3 regions of the Solibacillus cecembensis genome follow, and region 3 is predicted to be linked to each of the others. Evidence: predicted binding sites of a transcription regulator. Region 3 holds the regulator's gene; each other region holds the start of a gene.

Region 1 (6,010 bases), on a different contig from region 3:
CATCTGGATAACGATACTCGGCACCTTGTAGTGCAAGAGCAGGGGCGGGCGTGATTGATTGTTGTCCCCATGTGACTGTCTGCACCTCTTTTTCAAGCTCTGTTTGAATGAGCTGCATTGCGCCAAGGCTGCCTTTCCCAGCATGAAACGCAGTACCTAATTCCTTTAAAGAGCTGTAAAATTCAGGTGCTAATGTTAAAACGAAAAATGCTGCAGCAAAGCCGAGCGTCTCAAATACAATCATTTGAAAGCCGATTTCAAGTGCGACAAGCCCGACACCAAGCGTAGTGATAAGTTCGATAAACAGCGTTGATGCAAACGCAATTTTTAACACATCGAGTGTCGTTTCCATAAAGCGTGTATTGTAATGTTGTAAAATATTTCGTTGTTTTGCGCTTTGTGAAAAAAGCTTCAGCGTCTGTAAACCTTGTAAAACATCTAAAAATTTTCCAGAAAAGCGATTCATATTTTCAAGCTGTTGTTCCGATTTTCTTTTCGTTTGTACACCGATAATAATATAAGAAAGAGGAATAAACGGTGCCGTTATGAGCAAAATGACCGCGCTCATTGGATGGGCAAAAAATACGGCAATTAATAAAAACAATGGCACAACGAACGTTTTCATTGTTTGCGGTATATATTCCCGAAAATAGGCGTCGAGCTCATCAACCGTGTCGACGAATAACGAAACTTGATAGCCCGTTTGCTGTAATTTTATATTTTCAATGGAATCTTGACCCCAGCGAGTGAGGAGCTGGGCGCGTATCGATTTTTTAACATGTGCGGAAAGTTGATTACCTGTCCAATGAAGAAAATAATTAGATGTAACCCGAAGTGAAATCGCCAAAAGCAGTCCGTATACATATGGTAAAACGGCTGTAAAAGCGGATTTTTGAATAAATACAGAATCCACAATTTGAATGATGCTATATGCTTGTAAAACAATCGCGAGTCCAAGCAGTAGGGCAATAAACATGAGCGTCAAACGGTAATTTTTCATTGATGGAATCCATTTTTGAAACTGGCGCATTCTATTCCCCCTAAATAAAGCATTATTGTTATTTATTTCACTCTTTTAGATAGATTAAACACAAAAAAGCTAAAGAAGGGGGAGATTCAGTGATTTTTTATAGGGGAGACGGATAGAAAGGGAACAGTGACGGATAGAAAATGAAAAATGATGGATAGCCGCAGTTATTTTATAGGAAATAACAGCAAAAATCGCGCATAAGAAAAAACCAGGCAAGAAGCTACCTGGTTTTATTAGGAGTAATAGGGCATTTAACTAAAAAAATTCAGCGAGCAGCTTGAGCCTTTTCCAATGCTTGTTTAAAATCTTCTAGTAAATCGTCTTCATTTTCTAATCCGACTGAAAAACGTAGAAGACCGTCTGTAATACCGCGTTTCGCACGTTCCTCTGGTTCCATTGCCGCGTGACTCATTTTCGCAGGGTACGATAAAATCGATTCAACTCCGCCAAGGCTCACTGCGAATACTGGGATTTTCATGGCTTCAACGAAAACTTTTGCTATCGTATAGCTCGGTAAAGTAAACGATAGCACTGCACCAGCAGATGTACTCTGGCTTGCATGAATTTCATAGCCTGGATGTGATTTTAACCCAGGATAATAAACGTTTTCTACAAGTGGCTGCGCTTCTAAAAATTCAGCGATGCGCATAGCTACACGCGATTCCTCATTAAAACGCACAGCGGTAGTTTTCATATTTTGGATGAGAGTATAGCAATCTTGTACACCTAAAACAGAGCCAAAAGAGTTTTGGATGAAATAAATACGATCAGCAAGCGCCTCATCTTTTGCTACTACAAGTCCCGCAAGGATGTCAGAATGACCTGATAAAAACTTCGTTGCCGAATGAATGACCACATCTACACCCATTTCGAGTGAACGTTGATGAAGCGGTGTCATAAATGTATTATCTAAAAACGTCATTGCACCGTTCGCCTTTGCGATATCAACAACTGCTCGAATATCCGTAATGCCAAGTGTTGGATTAGAAGGAGTTTCGAGATAAATCAGCTTCGTTTCCGGTTTTACTGCTGCTTTGATTGCTTCAATATCTGTAAAGTCTACAAATGTATGCGTAATGCCAAAGCGCGGCAATACTTTCGTCACAAAGCGGTATGTACCACCATATACATCCTCGGTAATGACAATATGGTCGCCAGCAGATAAAATCATAAAGCAGGCAGATACAGCCGCCATCCCAGTTGCAAATGCAAATCCGCGGTGACCACCTTCAAGTTCAGCAATCGCTTTTTCAAGGGCTGCTCTTGTTGGATTGCCAGAACGGGCATAGTCATATTCGCCAAATTCATCGATTGATTCTTGATGGAATGTTGAGGATAAATACATTGGGACATTGACTGCACCTTTTTTATCCGCGAAGCCTTCACGAACAGCACCATGAATTAACGCGGTTTCGATGCGATTATTCATGCGAATTCACCTCGCAATGTATCAAAGACTTGCTGTAAGTCAGCAATTAAATCGTCCGCTTCCTCAACGCCAATCGAAAAGCGTAGTAGTCGGTCACAAACACCGCGCGCGACACGTTCTTCATATGGAATGTCCGCATGCGTTTGCGTTGCAGGGTACGTGATGAAGCTTTCCACACCACCTAAACTTTCAGCAAATGTAATAAGCTGCATCGCTTTTAAAAATGGATTAACCATCGCGGCATCCTTCACTCGGAATGACAGCATGCCACCTTTACCTGTATATAAAACATCCGTTACAAGTTGTTCAGTAGCTAAATAAGCAGCGATTTTTTTACCATTTACATCATGTTGCTTTAAGCGTAAATGCAATGTTTTTAATCCGCGAATTAAAAGCCAAGAATCCATCGGTGATAGCACTAAGCCCATTCCGTTATGCATAAATGCCAGCTTGTCACAAAGTTCTGCCCCTTTGGCAACAACAATTCCTGCAAGCACATCATTATGACCACCAATATATTTTGTTGCACTATGTAATACAATATCCGCGCCTAATTCAATCGGGCGTTGGAAATATGGTGTATAGAACGTATTATCAACAATTAACAACAGGTCATGCTTTTTCGCTAACTCGGCATAAGCGACTAAATCAATTTCCTGCATTAACGGATTTGTCGGTGTTTCAATGAATAACGCTTTCGTATTTTCTGTAATTAATGATCCCACTTCATTTAAATTAACAAAGGCGTTATAAACAGGACGGATGTTGTAGTTTTCTGCGTATGTTTTAAATAATCGGTAAGTACCACCGTATAAATCGTCCGGTACGATAATTTCATCGTTTGGTTTGAAAATAGAAAGAACTAATTGCACAGCCGCCATCCCAGAGCTACATGCAAATCCAGCATCGCCACTTTCTAAATCTGCCATGCCACGTTCCAACAGTTCACGTGTTGGATTTTTTGTACGTGAATAATCATAACCTGTTGATTCACCAATTCCTGCATGCTTATACGCAGTCGACATATAAATCGGTGGGTTCACCGCACCTGTTTTCGGATCGCTTAAATTGCCAAGCTGAACTAATTTTGTATCAATTGAACGTTGTGACATGAAAGAACACTTCCTTTTTGAATTTACGAAACATTTGCAATGAATCGATTATTACTTCAATTTAACATGAGAAAGTGTTCGGGACAATAGGGGGACAGCTGAAATGTAAAAAACGATGGAATTTCGATAAGAAAAGGAGGAATAAGCATTTAAGTGGGGGATAAATTGATAAAAGAGACATCTTCTATATAAAATAAAAGATGCCTCATAATGTAAAATATTCAATTAGACCGTACGAAGCTTTTTCCGTTTCGTCGGGTCGAGGCGCCGCTCCAACCACAAGAGCAATATGTCTGCCAAAATCGCCATAAGAGCAGTAGGAATCGCACCTGCTAATATGATGGCTGTTCCGTTCGTTGCATTGGTACCGCGAATAATAATGTCGCCTAATCCACCTGCACCGATAAAGGCACCAATCGCGACAATCCCAATCGCGACGACTAACGCAATGCGAATGCCTGTAATGATGACCGATATGCTAAGCGGTAATTCAATCATATAAAGTACTTGCAACTTGGTCATGCCCATCCCACGTCCCGCATCCGTTAAGCTGCGATTAATCGTTGTAATGCCGACATGCGTATTTTTAATAATCGGTAATAACGAATAGAAAAAGACGGTTACAATGACAGTCGTTTTTCCAAGACCTAAAACAAGCATAATCATCGCCATTAATGCGAGCGTCGGAATCGTTTGAATAATATTCGCTAAAGTAGTAATCGGTCCTGTGAAGCGCGGGAATTTTGAAATATAAATACCAATTGGAATGCCGACAACTGAGGCGAGTAAAACACCATAAATGGATAACAAAAAATGACTTACAAATTGCGAAAAGATATAGGATCCGTTTTCATTCATGTAGAAGAAAAATTGCTCTACAACGGATAGTTGCGTTATGTCAGTCATGGCGTGTCACCTCCTGCGAAGTAATTATTTTCCATTAAAAAGTTTTTAGCGACGATACGAGGTTCAATTAAGTTATTATCTGCTAAAAAGTTTAAACGCTGCATTTCTGCGTTCGAAATTTGTCCGACAAGAAGTTGTAATACTTTTTTCACTTCTGGCTTTTCCTCTAATATAAGGTTGGTCGCAAAAGGAGACGCATCATATGGCGGGAAAAATTGAAGGTCATCTTCTAAAACGACTAAATCATACGATGCGATTCGTCCATCTGTCGTGTAGCCAAGCACCGCATCGAGCTCGCCTTGTGCAACTGCATCATAGACAAGTCCAATTTGCATTGGGAAAACACGTCCGAAATTAAAACCATATGCGGCACCAAATGCTTTGTAGCCATCGCCTTCACGATTCATCCACGAGTTATCCACACCAACTTCTAAATCCGTTGCAATCGATTTAAAATCACTAACGGTTTTAAGTTGGTATTTGTCCGCAGTTTCCTTTGTGACCATAAAGGCATACGTATTATTGAAGCCATATGAATCAAAAAACGTCATGTTAAATTTTTCTTGGAAAAGTCGTTGAACAATTTCGAGTGCCTTTTGTGGATCGCTTATTGGCTCCTGTTTGAGCGCACCCATTAAATCTGTTCCGGTGTAGCGAACCGATGAAATATTCGCATCACCATTTACCATAGCTTGATGGAGTACGGTTGATGAGCCGAGATTGCTAATGAGCACAACTTCTTCATTTGTATAATGTTCAATCATATCTTTAAGGATATATCCTAAAATTTGGCTTTCTGTCGTAACGGCAGAAGCGATGCGAATTGTGTCATCATCATTCTTATTACAGGCCGTGAGCAACAGGGTGACTAGGAATAGAGGGAGTAATTTTTTCATGATGACCGACCTCCTTGAATACGAAGCCCTTTCGGAATCATGCTACGTTCGACTCGGCTTAATATAAAGTCAACAACGAGTGCTAATAGTGTCACGACAATCGCACCGCCAACTATGAGGTCGATTTTAAATAAATTTAATCCATTAAAAATATAGTCACCTAAACCACCAGCGCCAATATAAGAGGCGAGTGTTGCCCAAGAAATGACATACACCGCAGAGAGTCGGATACCGGACATAATGATCGGCATCGCTAACGGCAGCTCAACCATACGAAGAGACTGGGCGGGTGTCATGCCCATCGCTCGCCCAGCAGCCTTGACGTTTTCATTAACTGACTGCATCCCAGTAAAAGTGTTGTTTAAAATGGGCAGGAGGGAATAAATGCACAATGCGATAATTGCAGGCGTTTTCCCAACACCTAAAAACGGGATCATAATGGCGAGCAGTGCGAGTGAAGGGACTGTTTGAAGCATACTTGTAATTGTAAGCACGATTTTTGTGATTTTTTTTGTTTTTGATAATAGGATGCCTAAAGGAACTGCAAGGAGTGTACCGATTAATATGGCAATGAAAGAAATATAAAGATGTTCCCACGTCTTTAACAAAATTTCCGCTGTATTTTCAGTGAAAAAGC
Region 2 (6,010 bases), on a different contig from region 3:
AATAAAAGCATTTATCAAATTTTAAAACGTATATTACCAGGGCCTCCAGCACCCGTTCAAGCGTTCAAGGATAATGGGGAAGATTTTGTCGTAGCACATGGCGTAAAGGACCTTGTAGAAGGAATGAATCGTTTAGTCGGGAATCAATTATTGGATTTTATGCATATTAAAGAGCAAATTTTAGCTCGTGATCGAGAAATTGAGAACAAATTTTCGAAAGATGCACAGGTGACGGCCATTCATGGTGCACGCAATTATTTGGGGGATAAATTAATTCGTGCAGCAAAGCCTCATAAAATGTTAGACCCAACAGCAGGACCGCTCATTGCTGTGCGATTAAATATTTTAACGAGAAAAACATTAGGTGGCTTGCAAACGGATTTGAATGGACAAGTATTAAATGACTATGGCAAGCCAATTCCAGGCTTATTTGCAGCAGGAGAAGTGAGTGGTTTTGGCGGTGGAGGAGTTCATGGTTATCGCTCATTAGAAGGAACTTTCGTAGGTGGCTGTTTATTTACAGGATTACAAGTTGGAAAATATTTGAGTAAATAAAGGATTTTTCAATTTCTGTGTCGAAATGAATGAGTATTCATAATAAAGGGGTGTATGTTAATGAGTTACGAAACAATTAAACTTGAAGTAGCAGATCGAAAAGCAACATTATCGTTAAATCGTCCACATGCAATGAATGCTATGGATTTTACAATGATGCGAGAACTAGCGGATTGTTTTGAATCGCTACATAGCGAAAAAGATGTACAAATCCTTGTTATTAAAGGGGAAGGCAAGGTCTTTTCGGCAGGCGGAGACGTAAAAATGATGGTGTCGTCAGAGGACTTTTCAGATTTTGGCTCGATTATGGGTACGATTACAAGACTTGTAAAAGCGTACTATACGTTACCGATGATTACGATTGCACAAATTCATGGTGCAGCGGCGGGGCTTGGTTTGAGCCTAGCTTTAGGGAGCGATATTATCGTAGCAGAGCAACCGAGTAAAATAGCGATGAACTTTATTGGCATTGGCTTAATTCCAGACGGAGCGGGTCATTTCTTTATGAAAGAACGTTTAGGTACGGTGCAAGCAAAGCAAATGATTTGGGAAGGCAAAGTGCATAATGGAGAAGAGGCACTTGCACTCGGTTTAATTGACCATAATGTGGCAGAGGGAATTGCAGCAGTTGCGGTTGATCAGCTCGTTGGTAAACTATTAGCATCACCGATTTTAGCGATGATTGAAACTAAGAAAGTTTTACATCAGGCGAATTTATCAGAGCTTGAGTTCATTTTACAAGGTGAAGCACAAGGACAGACAAAAATGCGTCAAACTGAGGATCATCTTGAAGGGATTAAAGCTTTTGTTGAAAAACGAACACCTATGTTTTTAGGGAAATAAAATCAAAAAAAAAGTATCTCGCTAAATAGACGAGATACTTTTATTTTACAGTTGTCTGTAATTCGTTTAAACGTGGAATAAAATTAACTTGCCTGTTGAATTAACTAAACGATGCGCCTTTTCAGAAATGCCATTATCGTCAATTTGTTTCTGTCCTTCAATTTTTGCAGTTTCATCGTTTGCAAAAGTCCATACTTCATCAAATAAAGTTTCTCCAGTTTTTTCAAATGCAGTAAAACGATAATTTTCCATGTAAACCACCCTTTTTAAGCAAGATAAGATTAATTATACACGAAATTATTAGATAATTCACGAAGTAATATACAAGATTTAGTAAATAAATAGAATTTAAGGCATGTTTATGTACGGAGTTGTAACCTTTTTTATCGTAAACTAAACATAAAGCATGTTACAATAAATAGTAATAGAGTATAAAGGAGTGATTGCTTGTGAATGGAATTACAAAACTCCAGCCTGGTGAACAAGTGGACCAATTTTTATTAATTAAAGAGGCAAAAAAAGGAGTCACGACTGTTGGAAAGCCATTTATGTCTCTTGTTTTGCAAGATCGCAGTGGAGATATCGAGGCCAAACTTTGGGATATAAATGAAGAGCATGAAAATTTATACCGCGCACAAATCATCGTAAAAGTAGGCGGAGAAATTCACGATTACCGTGGGAAAAATCAACTTAGAATTAAACAAATTCGTCCTGTACGAGAAGATGAAGGGGTTCAAATTAGTGATTTATTACCAACATCAGCTGTACCAAAAGAGGAATTATACGAGCAGTTAACACAATTCTTCTTCCAAATTCAAAACCCAAATATTTCACGTATTACACGTCATATTATGAAAAAGCATTACGACAGTTTAATCATTTTCCCTGCTGCAACTAAAAATCATCATGATTATGCATCAGGTTTACTTGATCATGTTGTTTCAATGCTAAAATTAAGTAGCGCAATTTGTGACCTATATCCAACATTGAATCGTGATTTATTATATGCGGGTGTCATTTTACATGATATTGGTAAAGTAATAGAGTTATCAGGACCTGTGGGCACTGCCTACACAGTGGAAGGAAACTTATTAGGGCATATTTCGATTATGGTCAATGAGATTGGACTTACGGCAACTGAGCTGAAAATTGAAGGTGAAGAAGTGATGTTACTTCAACATTTAGTGTTATCTCACCATGGTAAAGAAGAATGGGGTAGCCCGAAAAAGCCAATGATTCAAGAAGCGGAAATTTTACATTATATTGATAATATTGATGCGAAAATGAATATGCTAACGCGTGCACTTGATAAAGCGAAGCCAGGCGAATTTACAGAGCGTCTATTCCCATTAGATAACCGTTCGTTTTATAAGCCTACGATTTAATCGACAAGAGAAAAGGACATCCACGATTTTACTATGTGGATGTCCTTTTCATATTTGGTGATTATTGATTGTCCTGTTGGAATTTTACCATGAAGTCTGCTAATGCTTGGCAAGTTTCTACTGGTACAGAATTGTATGCAGATGCGCGGCAGCCGCCTACTGAACGGTGACCATTTAAGCCAACAAAACCTGCTTCTTTTGCTTCAGCTAAGAATTTTTTTTCTAAAGCTTCATCTGCTACGCGGAATGTAATGTTCATCAATGAACGAGAATCTTCCGTTGCATGACCATAATAGAAGCCATTTGACTGATCGATTGCATCGTAAATTAATTTTGCTTTTTCTTCATTGCGTTTTTCGATCGTATCTACGCCACCTTGTTCTTCAACCCATTTCAATACTTCACCAAGCATATAAATACCGAATGTTGGTGGTGTATTGTATAAAGAATTGTTTGCAACATGTGTATCGTATTTTAACATTGTTGGGATGTTCGGATTTGCTTTTTCTAGGAAGTCTTTACGGATGATCACAACAGTGACACCAGAAGGACCTAGATTTTTTTGAGCGCCCGCATAAATCATCGCGAAATTCGAAATGTCTACTTTTTTAGATAAAATATCAGAAGACATATCAGCGATTAATGGCACATCACCCGTTGTCGGGAATGTTTTCCACTGCGTACCGAAAATCGTGTTGTTTGAAGTTAAGTGAACATATGCTGCATTTTGCTCTACTTGGATTTCTTCAACTGTTGGAATGTTTTTATAGTTATTTGCTTTAGTACTTGCAGCTTCAACGGGTGTACCGAAAAATTTAGCTTCTTTAAAAGCTTTTTCTGACCAAGCACCTGTTTGAATATAACTTGCTTTTTGGTCTTGCGCTAGGAAGTTCATAGGAATCATCGTAAATTGAAGGCTTGCTCCACCTTGTAGGAATAGCACTTCATAGTTTTCTGGAATGTCATAAAGTTTGCGTAAGCGAGCAATTGCCTCGTTATGAACCGCTTCAAATGTAGCACTACGGTGGCTTAACTCCATTACAGACATACCTGTTTCTTTAAAATCAACAAGTTCCGCCTGTGCTTTTTGTAATACTTCAAGTGGTAATGCTGATGGACCTGCATTAAAGTTATATGCGCGATTTGATGTTACTGTCATTGGAAACACTCCTTGTGTAATTAATAAATACTACCTTGATATTATACTCTTTTCATGAATATGTGGGAAAATTCACGAAATTCTTTTTAGAAAGCACATAAAAGAGAATAATGAATGTTAAGTATACGAATTTCTGAACAAATATACAATAAAACGTTCGTGTTTTAATGAAAAACAATACGCTAAATTTTATAAATAATTCAAAAAATGGCGAAAAGGTGAATATTCATATATTTCACACTGGAAATGAGGTACATACATTCCATGATTATATTGTTATAATCTTGATGAATACATCGTAATAATGAGGTGGTCTACTAATGACTGAAACTTTCCACGCTATTGCAACGATAGCTGAGAAAAAAGCACAAACGGTTCGTACGTCAAAGTTCGGTTTTTTAATGCTCGCATTTTATGGGGGACTATTTATTGGATTTGGCATTATCACATTTATTGTCATTGGAGGATTGTTATCACCGACCAATGTACCGAGTATGAAAATTATTCAAGGGTTAGCATTTGGTGTAGCGCTTTGTATGGTGACGCTTAGTGGGGCGGATTTATTTACAGGAAATAATTTGGTTATGTCCATTGGAACGTTAGAAAAAAGGACAAGCGTATTAGATTTAATCAATGTATGGACATATAGTTATGTTGGCAATTTTATCGGTTCTATTATTTGTGCGTGGCTATTTTTTATGTCGGGTATGGCAATAGGGGAGACCGCCAATTTTGTTGAAAAAGTTACAACGGCAAAAATGTCAGCACCTGCGATGGAGCTGTTCTTTCGAGGAATTTTATGTAATGCCCTCGTTTGTGTAGCCGTATGGTGCACGTATCGCTTAAAAAGTGAAGCTGCTAAAATTATGATTATCTTTTGCTGTATTTTCCCGTTTATTATGTCGGGCTTTGAACATAGCATCGCCAATATGACTTTGTTTTCATTAGCGTTTATGATCCCACATGGGGAGGCAATTACCTTTAGCGGTGCGCTGCATAATTTAGTGCCGGTTACTGCGGGGAATATTGTCGGAGGTGCGGTTGTTTTAGGATTAGGGTTATGGCTAACGGAGCAAGGGAAGCGTAATGTAGATTAAAAATGGCTCAATTATACTAAGTTTTGAGCGAAAAAGGTACATTAAGAAGCATCGACTTGTTATTGCTTTGTAAGTATGACAGTATAGAGGAAATATTGACTGGAGGTTAGGATTATGGAGAAACTACCAAGTTGCCCGAGTTGTGGCTCAGAATATACGTATGAAGATGGACAAATGTTCGTTTGTCCTGAATGTGCACATGAATGGTCACAAACGGAAGAAGCTGTTGAAGAAGGGCTAGTCGTTCGTGATGCTAATGGGAATTTATTAGTAGATGGTGATAACGTAACGGTTATTAAAGATTTAAAAGTAAAAGGTAGTTCATCTACGCTAAAAATTGGCACACGTGTAAAGGGAATTCGCTTAGTTGAAGGCGATCATAACATAGATTGTAAAATTGATGGTTTCGGTGCGATGAAGTTAAAATCGGAATTCGTTAAGAAGAACTAAAAAAGAATAAAAGACAGCCATGGTTTTTTTATTGACCAAAGGCTGTCTTTTTTTATGACTAATTATTTTGTTTCAATGCCAGAAAATGCATTTTTTAAGTCCGCGTCGTTCACTTTAATTTCCGCTTCTTTAAGTAATTGTGCTACTTTTGTATCCCAGTCGCCTTTAGAAGCTGCAATTGATTCACGGATTTCTTCTTTTTTATCTTCTAAAGTTCCGAAATCTTTCACATCGCGCTTCTCTGTTACTTGGATAATGTGGAAGCCGTTAACCGTTTGAACGGGCTCACTAATTTTATTTACTTCAAGTGCATATGCAGCGTCATTGAATTCAGGAACCATCATTCCAACTGTAAACCAGCCTAAATCGCCGCCTTTTTCAGCTGAACCTGGATCTTTTGAGTATTCTTTTGCTACTGCAGCAAAATCTTCACCCGCGTTAATTTTTTTAGCAACTTCTTTTGCTGTTGCTTCATCTTCAACTAAAATATGACGAGCATTTAATTCTTGTTTAGCTTGGTC
Region 3 (6,010 bases):
TTAAAATATTCATTAATCCCAATAGTTTGCGTAATGCTTAAGTCGTTCGATAGTTTCATCATAAAATTCATCACATAAGGGAATAACACAAAGTATGAAAAACTAATCCCTGCAATAAATAATAGGAATGAATACGGGATATATTTGAGTGTCGCTTTACGCTCGGTTTCATGTAGGCCTGGTGTAATAAATGACCAAAGCTGATACAGTAATACAGGCGACGTAAAGACAAAAGACACAACAAACATTACTTTTAAAAATACCGCTAAAGGATCTGTCGGGTTAAAACCATGCAACTCAAATTGTGAAGCTTCATCACTATGCTGAATAAAGTGAATAATGGGCTCCGTTACAAAAAAACCACCAATCAAAGCAAGAATAAAGAAAATCGCTGTAACAAACAAGCGACTTCTTAATTCATTCAAATGTTCTATTACAGTTCTTTCTTCTGGATTCATTTTAAGACATCCTTAATTTACTTAGCTTGATTATTTTCGTTATCTTTATGTTCGATAACGGTAGCATTATTCTTCTTAACATCATCATCGTCTTCGCCCAAGCCTTTTGTCGCATTTTTGAATTCACGAAGCGTCGAACCCATTGCTTTACCTAACTCTGGTAACTTTTTTGGTCCGAAAATTAAAATTGCAACGACTCCTATAATAACTAGGCTTACTGGTCCAATCGCATTTAAATGCACAACCACGACAGCCACCTCCTCTATTATATGTACATTTTACCGTATCTATATCTTTTTGGCTAATAGTATTCATGAACAATTTGTTACTGATTTGAATTACGTACTAAATAAATGAGCGCTTGTAATTCCACGGATAAATCAATATTCATTAACTTAATTGTATCCGGAACAGCTAAACGAACCGGGGTGAAATTTAAAATTCCCTTTGCATTCATTTTAACGAGGCGGTCCGCCATATTTTGAGCAGAGCGTGACGATACCGTTAAAATAGCCAGTTCTGCACTAAATTCTTCATACATTTCCTCTAAACGATCTGGATGAAATACAGGAATATCACTAATCGTCGTTCCTTCATATGGCGCTTTTGTATCAAATGCAACAACAATTCGCGTATTATGATTCTTTTGGAAGTTGTATTTAAGTAAACCATGTCCTAAGTTTCCGACACCAATTAGTGCAACATTCATTGCCTCATCTTGGTCTAGTGTTTTACGGAAAAATTCGAGTAAGTGCTGTACTTCATAGCCGTAACCCTTTTTTCCAAGAGCACCAAAATAAGAAAAATCACGTCGAATGGTTGCAGAATCTATTTTCATTGCATCACTTAATTCCTGTGATGAAATTCGTTTCTTGCCTTCATTTGCAAAATTTTGCAAAAATCGATAATACAGAGGAAGTCTTTTCGTAGTTGCTTGTGGAATTTTTGTTTCTGGTTTCACACATTCTCCTCCTACATACTTTTGGAAATCGTTATAATCTTACTAAACCTATCGCCACAAGTAAAGTATCCACCGTTGCGTGTCCCCTCTTCATCCGATAAACTAGAGGGAAGAAATAGAGGTGTAAATATGATTACATTACAAGTAAATCAATTATATAAATCTTTTATTACCGACGAAATTTTAAGCGGTGTAAAGTTAGAAGTTCAGCATCGTGACCGCGTTGCACTCGTAGGACGTAACGGTGCCGGGAAATCAACTTTATTAAAAATTATTGCTGGGCAGATGAGCTATGATTCGGGTGAAATCATTATTCCAAAAGGCGTGCAGGTTGGCTATTTAGAGCAGCATGCGAAAATTGATTCCGAGCTGACAATTTGGGACGAAATGATGACCATTTTCAGCGTATTACGTGGACAAGAGCAAAAGTTGCGCCAATTAGAACAGCAAATGGCCGACCCAAGTATTTATGAAAATACCGAGCTTTATGCACGTGTAATGGCCGATTATGATCAGCTACAGCACGATTTCAAAGAAGCAGGTGGCTATCAATACGAGGCGGATACACGCTCGATTTTACATGGGATGCAGTTTTTCCCTGAAGATTATCCGAAACCCATTCAGTCACTTTCTGGTGGTCAGCGTACCCGCTTAGCATTAGCCAAATTATTACTTTCAAAGCCAGATTTACTCATTTTGGACGAGCCTACGAACCATTTAGATATCGAGACACTTTCTTGGCTAGAAGGCTTTTTAAAAGGCTATGAAGGCGCGATTTTAATCGTTTCGCATGACCGTTACTTCTTAGATCAAGTCGTATCTATTGTTTACGAAATATCCCGAACAAAAGCGTCAAAATTTACAGGGAACTATAGCGCTTATTTAGATGAAAAAGCGAAAAATTATGAACGTGATTTAAAAATGTTCGAACGTCAAGTTGATGAAAAGGCGAAACTCGAAACATTTATTCAAAAAAATCTCGCACGTGCCTCAACAACCAAAATGGCGCAATCTCGTCGCAAAGTGCTTGAAAAAACAGACTGGATGGACTCTCCTGATGGCGATGAGAAAAGTGCAAATTTCGGCTTTTCGATTGAGCGCCAAAGTGGGAACGATGTATTATCGATTGACGAGTTGGCAGTCGGTTATACCGATAAGGAGATTTCTAAAAATATTCAGCTACGCGTATTCCGCGAAGACCGCATCGCACTTGTCGGTCCAAACGGTGTTGGAAAGTCGACATTACTTAAAACGATTGTAAAAGATTTAGCCGCGCTCGCTGGTGACATTCGCTACGGCACAAATGTGCAAATTAGCTATTATGATCAAGAGCAAGCAAAGCTTCATTCGAATAAGCCTGTACTAAACGAACTATGGGATGAGTGGCCTTTAATGAATGAAAAGGATATTCGCAACATTTTAGGGCGCTTTTTATTTAGTGGGGATGATGTGGCCAAGCACGTCAATTCATTATCAGGTGGCGAAAAAGCACGACTCGCTTTAGCTAAATTAATGATGCAAAAAGCTAATTTCCTTGTACTGGACGAGCCTACCAACCATTTGGACTTAGATAGCAAGGAAGTTCTAGAAAATGCGTTAATTGATTATCCTGGAACATTACTTTTCGTTTCGCATGACCGTTATTTCATTAATCGTATCGCTACAAAAGTAGTAGAGCTATCTGGCACAGGTTCCTTCGAATATTTAGGGGACTACGATTATTATTTGGAGAAAAAACAAGAGCTTGAAGAATTAGCTGCAATGAAAGCTGCCGCGCTAGAAGCAAAAAATGTCACTGCTCCAGCTACGAAAACGACTTCTATGATTGATAAGGACGCGAAAAAACGCGAACGTCAAATCCGTCGTTCTATTGAGGAAATCGAAAAAAATATGATGACCCTCGATGAATCCATTGTGCTATTTGAGGAACAATTATGCGACCCAGAAATTTTTTCTGACCATGAAAAAACACTGGCCATTCAAACAGAGTTGAATGACACAAAAGAACAGCATGATACACTTGAAATGGAATGGCTCGAACTAAGCGAAGAACTCGAAAATTTATAAACTACTAAAAAAGGAGAACGTTGCATACATTATGCCAACGTTCTCCTTTTAATCTTCACTCATTGGACGCAATTACACCAAGCTGTAATTGGTTATTTTACATGAAAGCCCTTTAACATTTGTAACTTTTGATAAGCCGTATACGCTCCGTAAGCCCAGCCAAAGAATACAGTTGTTAATGTAGCAATAATTAAGTTTAGTAATGTATAAATTGGCTTCATCGGTGAACGGAATTTCCGTAAACGAAATGGCTGACGGTCCCCTTTGCGAATACTATTAAAAATATCGACGATTTGACGTCGCCCGTATACAATCGCAAGTGGATAACAACTAATCGCCGCTAACAAAAATAACCCATTAAAGGATGCTACATATAGTCCTAATTGCACCAAGTTTAACAGAAACAGAACAACGATTGCCAATAGCACACCACCAATCAAAAGCATTCGCATCTTATTACGTTCTTTTAAATAATTCATACAAGAACCTCCTTTTATTGTGTGTGAGCTGATCTTCTCTTATAAACTATTATTCCATTTGATTTACTATTCCATGCCATTAACAGATTCAAACCTACTATCGCTAAGTTTCGTCATATATCTTGGTCAATATACAATTTTCCAACAAAAATCTCCACAATTTTATACACAAAACAAATGCAGTCGTATCAACATATCAACAGACTTTTCCACACTGTCCACAGTTTTAGATTTTATTCTATGTAGTTACCTGTGTAAAAACCAATACTATATATAGATAAATCACATGTTATGCACAAGTTATCCACAAATTGTGCATAAGTACGCATGTTCGCAATTGATTTTGTGGGTATGTGAATTGTTTTGTGGATAATTTTTCAGAAAAATTCTTCTTTAATACAAATGGCTACGTAAACAACAATTTTTTTACTAAAAATACGTATTTCGCGTTCTTATGCTATTTCAAAAAAACAAAAGCATAAGTAACTGTGATTTAAATTCACAGTATTACTTATGCTAACCATTTCTATACTATTTTACCCAATTCGTTAATTCCATACCTGGTCGACCGTTCATCGCTAAGTTCCCACGAATGCCTGCCCCGTACATTTGATAAGCAGCTGCACCAATCATAGCCGCATTATCCGTACATAATTTTAATGGTGGCACGTAAAACGGAATACCTTCTTCAGTAAATGTTTGTTCTAAAGATGTACGTAATCCCTTATTCGCAGAAACGCCTCCCGCAGCAATTACTTGTTTTACCTCATATTGACGAGCTGCGCGCAATGTCTTCGCTGTTAACACTTCCACAACACTATCTTGGAAGCCTTTTGCAACTTGTGTTGGAATAATTTCTTCCCCACGTTGATCCATATTATGCTTATAGTTAATCACCGCTGATTTTAATCCACTAAAGCTGAAATCATATGAACCCTCTTCCAACCAAGCACGTGGAAATGATACCGCTTCTGTCGCTTCATGGGCTAAACGGTCAATATGCGGTCCACCTGGATATGGCATATTTAACACACGCGCTACTTTATCATACGCCTCTCCTGCTGCATCATCACGCGTTTCACCAATAACCTCAAATGACCCATGCTCCTTCATTAAAACAAGCTCAGTATGTCCTCCAGACACGACGAGCGCTAATAAAGGAAATTCCATTGGTTGCACTAAAGCATTTGCATAAATATGCCCTGCAATATGATGCGTTCCAATAAGCGGCAAGCCATGCACAAAGGCAAATACTTTCGCTGCATTAATTCCAATTAGCAATGCCCCTACTAAGCCAGGACCTTCCGTTACAGCTACCGCTGATAATTGCTGTGGCGTCATTTCAGCTTGTTTTAAAGCTTCCTCAAGTACAAGTGTTACTTGCTCTACATGATGTCGTGATGCAATTTCAGGTACTACTCCTCCAAATCGTTTATGACTCTCGATTTGTGATGATACAACATTTGAAATAATTTCCGTACCGTTTTTTATAATTGCTGCGGCTGTTTCGTCACAGCTTGTTTCTATTGCTAATATATAGTTATCCATTATAAGTTCACCCACATTACTAAAGCATCTTCTTGGTTATCCGTATAGTAGTTTTTGCGAATACCACCATCTTGAAAACCAAGCTTGCGATATAAATTTTGTGCAACCACATTTGTAACACGTACTTCTAAGCTCATCACTTCCATATTGGCCGCTTTGGCAATATGTATAGCCTCTCGCATGAGACCTTCACCCATTCCTTGTCCTCGTACAGCATCCACAACCGCCACATTTGTAATTTGTGCGGCATCAATTACTAGCCACATCCCACAAAAACCAACAATCGTATGTTGCTCATCTTCCGCCACTAAATAATGTGAGAATTGATTTTCCGATATTTCATAGTAAAAGGAATCCAATGTCCATGGTGATGGAAACGTAGCTTGTTTAATCGCATGAACCGCTTCTACATCTGCAATGGTCATTTTTCGATAATTGACCATTAGAGTTGTCCCTTCTTCTGTTCCTTTAACCAATTCGCTTCAGCTTCTGCAATT

Evidence for each region. Region 3 encodes Rex, which represses fermentation and respiration genes when NADH is low (regulators of the CRP and FNR family bind a similar motif). Its sites were predicted from a motif close to TTGTGAAATATTTCACAA; they were not measured.
Region 1: cydD (thiol reductant ABC exporter subunit CydD) is a predicted target of Rex. The motif match lies at 1,056-1,073, and genes of this name have one in related genera.
Region 2: ACQKIH_RS19320 (formate/nitrite transporter family protein) is a predicted target of Rex. The motif match lies at 4,003-4,020, and genes of this name have one in related genera.

What each region holds. Positions count from the first base shown of each region.
Region 1 covers NZ_JBNNMF010000006.1:157,954-163,963, forward strand. Annotated here, with positions in the region: gene cydD (thiol reductant ABC exporter subunit CydD) at 1-1,030, opposite strand, end outside; gene ACQKIH_RS07565 (aminotransferase class I/II-fold pyridoxal phosphate-dependent enzyme) at 1,296-2,459, opposite strand; gene ACQKIH_RS07570 (methionine biosynthesis PLP-dependent protein) at 2,456-3,571, opposite strand; gene ACQKIH_RS07575 (ABC transporter permease) at 3,797-4,477, opposite strand; gene ACQKIH_RS07580 (osmoprotectant ABC transporter substrate-binding protein) at 4,474-5,373, opposite strand; gene ACQKIH_RS07585 (ABC transporter permease) at 5,370-6,010, opposite strand, start outside.
Region 2 covers NZ_JBNNMF010000028.1:6,286-12,295, reverse strand. Annotated here, with positions in the region: gene ACQKIH_RS19345 (FAD-binding dehydrogenase) at 1-555, shown strand, start outside; gene ACQKIH_RS19340 (enoyl-CoA hydratase) at 616-1,398, shown strand; gene ACQKIH_RS19335 (YhzD family protein) at 1,465-1,650, opposite strand; gene yhaM (3'-5' exoribonuclease YhaM) at 1,848-2,783, shown strand; gene serC (3-phosphoserine/phosphohydroxythreonine transaminase) at 2,845-3,942, opposite strand; gene ACQKIH_RS19320 (formate/nitrite transporter family protein) at 4,263-5,039, shown strand; gene ACQKIH_RS19315 (zinc ribbon domain-containing protein YjdM) at 5,154-5,489, shown strand; gene ACQKIH_RS19310 (peptidylprolyl isomerase) at 5,552-6,010, opposite strand, start outside.
Region 3 covers NZ_JBNNMF010000021.1:71,858-77,867, forward strand. Annotated here, with positions in the region: gene tatC (twin-arginine translocase subunit TatC) at 1-458, opposite strand, end outside; gene ACQKIH_RS17200 (twin-arginine translocase TatA/TatE family subunit) at 476-706, opposite strand; gene ACQKIH_RS17205 (redox-sensing transcriptional repressor Rex) at 784-1,419, opposite strand; gene ACQKIH_RS17210 (ABC-F family ATP-binding cassette domain-containing protein) at 1,549-3,486, shown strand; gene ACQKIH_RS17215 (hypothetical protein) at 3,579-3,965, opposite strand; gene tsaD (tRNA (adenosine(37)-N6)-threonylcarbamoyltransferase complex transferase subunit TsaD) at 4,497-5,513, opposite strand; gene rimI (ribosomal protein S18-alanine N-acetyltransferase) at 5,513-5,956, opposite strand; gene tsaB (tRNA (adenosine(37)-N6)-threonylcarbamoyltransferase complex dimerization subunit type 1 TsaB) at 5,956-6,010, opposite strand, start outside.